One region of the Allobosea sp. 05L423 genome, then DNA from elsewhere that is predicted to be linked to it. Evidence: predicted binding sites of a transcription regulator. Region 1 holds the regulator's gene; the other holds the start of a gene.

What was found. The regulator LexA, encoded in region 1, represses DNA repair genes until DNA is damaged. The targets are predictions, from matches to a motif close to TGTTCNNNNTGTGTTCNG.
Region 2: a site for LexA is predicted at 1,517-1,534, ahead of AC1DNE_RS12275 (ImuA family protein). Genes of this name have one in related genera too.

The regions. Positions count from the first base shown of each region.
Region 1 covers NZ_JBFTOA010000002.1:624,180-626,570, reverse strand. Annotated here, with positions in the region: gene AC1DNE_RS07025 (ComEC/Rec2 family competence protein) at 1-1,028, shown strand, start outside; gene lexA (transcriptional repressor LexA) at 1,022-1,732, opposite strand; gene AC1DNE_RS07015 (molybdopterin molybdotransferase MoeA) at 1,917-2,391, opposite strand, start outside.
Region 2 covers NZ_JBFTOA010000003.1:856,211-858,601, reverse strand. Annotated here, with positions in the region: gene AC1DNE_RS12285 (hypothetical protein) at 49-192, opposite strand; gene AC1DNE_RS12280 (hypothetical protein) at 140-364, shown strand; gene AC1DNE_RS12275 (ImuA family protein) at 753-1,487, opposite strand; gene AC1DNE_RS12270 (hypothetical protein) at 1,633-1,932, shown strand; gene AC1DNE_RS12265 (hypothetical protein) at 2,100-2,391, shown strand, end outside.

The sequences.
Region 1 (2,391 bases):
TCGCGGCATTGATCGCCTTTGCCGAACGCTGGGAGAGCCGAAAGCGCTCCCAGCCGCCGCCGACCTTGCCGTGGCCGCTTGGGCCGGTCTGGGCCGCGGCACTCGGCATCGTCGTCACCACGTTGCTGGCAACGGCCGCGACAGCGCCCTTCGGCGCCTATCATTTTCAGACCTTCAATCCCTTCGGCCTGCTCGGCAATGCGATGGCGCTGCCCTTCGTCTCGCTCTTCGTCATGCCGGCGGCCGTCTTCGGCGTGCTGGCTTACCCCTTCGGACTGGACTGGCCCGCCTGGGCGCTGATGGGGCTGGCTTCCGATGTCGTGCTCAAGGTGGCGCACTGGGTCGCAAGCATCGACCATTCCACGGTGATGATCGCAGCCTTCGGGCCGGCGGTGCTGACCTGCTTCGTGCTGGCGCTGCTGTGGCTGACGCTCTGGACCACGCCCTGGCGCTGGCTGGCGGCGCTGCCGCTCCTGCTCGGCGTGGCCATCGCCGGCAAGCCGGAGCGGCCGGAAATCCTGATCGAACGCGACGGTTCGGGGCTGGCGGTGCGGGGCCCGGATGGCCGCCTCGCGATTGCGGGCAAGCCGAGCCGTTTCGTGCTGCAGCAATGGCTCGCTGCTGATGGCGATCGCCGTTCGCCGGACGATCCGACGCTGCGGGCCGGCATTAGCTGCGATGCGCTCGGCTGCGTCGCACGGACGCCGGATCAGCGCACCGTCTCCTACACGCGCGACAGGTTGGGGCTTATCGAGGACTGCATGCGAGCTGACCTCGTCGTCACGGCCATCCCCTGGAGCGGAACCTGCAAGGCACGGCTGATCGAGCGAATGGCGTTATCGCGCGACGGCGCGACTTCGCTCTATCGAACAGGATCGGGGTGGAGCAGCCATGTCTCGGAGCAGAACGCTGCCGACCGCCCTTGGAGCCGCCGCCGTGAACAGCGCCCTGCGCAAGCCTCGACAGCGCCTCCGAGTGTGACACCGGCTTCCGCCGACGGCGAAGCCGAGGTCGAGCGCCTTCAGTAGCGCCGCATCAGATTGACGAGGCGGCCCTGGATCTTGACCCGGTCCGGCCCGAGCACGCGCGTCTCATAGGCGGGGTTGGCGGCTTCGAGCGCGATCGAGGAGCCGCGCTTGCGCAGTCGCTTGAGCGTCGCTTCCTCGTCATCGATCAGCGCCACGACGATGTCGCCGGTATTGGCCGAATCCTGCTTGCGGATGATGACGGTGTCGCCGTCGAGGATGCCGGCTTCGACCATCGAGTCACCACGCACTTCCAGCGCGTAATGCTCGCCGGAGCCGAGCATGTCGGGCGGCAGCGAGACGGTGTGGCTACGGTTCTGGATCGCCGAGATCGGCGTGCCGGCGGCGATGCGGCCCATGACCGGGATCGCGATGGAGGAGCGGCTGTCCTCATCGGCCGCAGGGCGTGGCTTGGTGAGATTCGGCTGCGAGCCGAGGCCGCCCTGGACGACCGCAGGGTTGAAACGCTGCCGCTGCTGCGGGGCGCCGAGCCCGTCGGGCATCTTGATGATCTCGAGCGCACGCGCCCGGTTGGGCAGGCGACGGATGAATCCGCGCTCCTCCAGCGCCATGATCAGCCGGTGAATGCCCGACTTGGAGCGCAGATCGAGCGCATCCTTCATCTCGTCGAAGGAGGGCGGCACCCCGCTCTCACGCAAGCGTTCCTGGATGAAGCGCAGGAGTTCGTGTTGCTTGCGTGTCAGCATGATCCCCGCCGGCCTTCTCGAAGGCTAGATTCGAAACAAAGCAGGAACACCATACGCGTTCCACTTGTGTTCCGCAAGCGGGCTCCGGCATCGAAGCGAACAGTGGAATCCACTTTTCGGGCAGATCCGATGCGATAACCCTATACAGATCGCTACGATCGCGTCCGACAGGATGAGCGGTGATCTAGCGCAGCGGCAGGATGCGGCAGATGTCGCCTTTTTTTGCCGGCGCGGCATGGGCAGGCCGGATCGTCAATGCCTGCGCCCGTGCCAGCGTGCCGAGCATCGAGGAATCCTGCCGGTCGAAGGGCGTCGCCACCCAGCCATCCGGCCTCAGTGCGAGCTCCGAGCGCAGATAGTCCTCGCGCTCGTCATTGGCCGGCATGTCACGGCCGAGGCGGGCGGGGATGCTGCGGTCGCGGTCGGCCTCCCCAATGCCGAGCAGAGCCTCGATCAGCGGCAGGACGAAGAGATGGCCGCAGACGATCGAGGAGACCGGGTTTCCGGGCAAGCCGACCACGACCATGCGGCCGAGTCGGCCGGTCATCATCGGTTTGCCCGGCCGCATCGCGATCTTCCAGAAGCCGAGCGACATGCCGGCCCGCGTCAGCGCCTCCTGCACGAGGTCATGCGCGCCGACCGAGGCCCCGCCGAGTGTG
Region 2 (2,391 bases), on a different contig from region 1:
CGACCGCGGCTGCCTGTGCAGGCCGGTGGAAAGGACGCTTCATGGGATTCAGGTTTCGGCGTTCCGTTCGTCTCTTTCCCGGCGCAGGGTGAACTTCAGCCTCAGCGGTGTGAGCGTGAGCGCCGGCGTGCCGGGAGCGATGATCAACATCGGCCCGCGCGGCAGCCGTCTGACCATGGGCCTGCCCGGCACTGGCATTTCCTACACTCGCAATCTGAGTTCGCCTCGCCCCGTAAGACGAGCGTCGACCCCAGCTGAGGTCTATCTGGAGCCACCGGTTCCACCCGAGCCGATGCACCCGGACCAGAGCCGCAGCCAGGGCCCTTGGTCGGGGAGATCAAGAGCGCCGAGGTGGCGAGCCTGACCAGCCCGGACCTCGGGGGCCTAAAGCAGTTGATCAACGATGCGGCGCACCAGAAGGTCTTGCTCCAGTCGGATCTTAACGAAGCGGTCGCAGATCGGCGTCGCGCCTGGCGGAAACTGCGACGTCGCGAACAGTTGCCACTTCGCGTTGTGATGAAGTCGTCCATCCCGACCGCGCGCGTTGCTTTCGAGGAAGCGGAAGAGGAGGCCTTGAAGGTCGCGGCAGCGATCATCGCGACAGAGATCAAGGTGGAGATCGATCTCAACGATCAGACATGGGCGGCGTGGGCTGAAGTGACGAAGACGTTCGATCGGCTCTCCCAGGCCGCGAAATTCTGGGATGTCACATCATCCGTCGCTGTTGACCGCTTCCGCACCCGGTCCGCCGCTCACGAGCCATCCGCCGGAACCGATCGATCGACCAGTTCGGGAGGAAGACCGAGACGACCCGTGTCATCGCATGCCTCCAATTCGAAATCCGCGCTCTCGCCCGCCCTGGCCCTGATCAGTTCAACAAGCCAGCGCGGTCGTCCCATTCCAGGCACCGGCAACACTGTCGATGGCAGAACCGAGACGCGCCATCGGGTCATCGCCGCCGTGGGCTGACCGAAATCGGAGGCATCGACCTCTCGTCGCCATCGTCGCAGCGCGATGCCGATAGCACCTGTCCCCTCCGCAGCCAGCTGAAGGCGACGTGACGCCGTCATGGACAAGCGGGCTACCTCGCCGACGACGGAGCCCAGCCCGCCATGGCGCAGGCCCTCTTCCATGCAGGCGAGCACCGTCTTGTCATCTCCTGCCTCGACATAGATCACGCGGTCAGGGATCAGCCCCGCCTGCGCCATCGCCGGCGCGAAAAGATCGGCTCGGGTGAGACACCAGAGCACCTTGCCACGACTCCTGGCGGCAACTCCGGCGCTAAACAAAGCCGCTGCCGCACCATCAATCGCCCCATTTCCGCCGCCGGCGACTTCATGGAGTGCCCCCAGCGTTAGGCCTCCACCAGGCAAGCGCGAATCAAGCGTCGCGATTCCGAACGGCAGCACAGTCCGACCGCGGGCGCCTCGGCCCTCGATCCGCTCAATCTGGTCGCGGAGCGACTGAAATACCGGCTGTGGCCGCAACGGGCTTTACCTGCCAGAACGATGCCTGATGTTCCCTTTATGTTCTCGTTGACAGACCAAGAGTCAAGCTCGGTGTTTGGCGGGAACACAGCGACACGACGGGAGGTTGCCGAGGCACAGCCTCTTCCTCCAAGCAGGAGTACTGATGATCTCCGATGATCCAACCGAAATCGTTGAGCAGTCCTACGAGGTCGTCGCTTGGCGAGGGCTGGCACTGGCACTTCTAGCGCAGATCCTGGTTCCAACGCCGGAGAATGAAGGGGAATGCTCCCAGTTCCTTCACACCGTCTTGGCAGATATTCTCGATCAGACGGTCAACAGCGAGGCAATGCCTGCCGAACTCGATCGAGGCGCCTTGCGGGCCGAACTGGAAGGCGTGAACGAGCGCCTCCGGCAGGAGCTCGCTGAAGCGCAGCTCGATCGCCAAAAGCTCCGAAAAGAGTAGCTGAAGTCGGGAGCCAACTGATCGCCAACAGAGTATCGACGACCTTCAGGACGCCCACGTACTAGGGAGCAACGTACGTGCCGCAGCCACCAGGAACATAGAAGCTGGGAACACGCGATCGATCCGTGCGATTAATCCCGGGCCCGCAATCCTGAGCAGAGCATCATGTGAAGCGCACCTCAACGCAGCTCGCCGAATGGCCTCTCCCATCTACAATTACACTTGGATCGCCGGTCCGCGCCAAGGGAATCGAGCGGGAAATGAGGCGGCGGCTTCCTTGGTCGACGCGGAAGCACCTCACGGTCGAAACCGGCAAAGCGATCCTTCACATGCCGGACGCCGAAGCTGCTGAGTTTGACGCTCGATCTGCGATCGTAGCGGATATGTTGGCCGATATTGCCGAGTTGCCCATCCTCCCCAGCGAGGCCGAGGACATTCTCTCCATTTCATCTCGTGAGC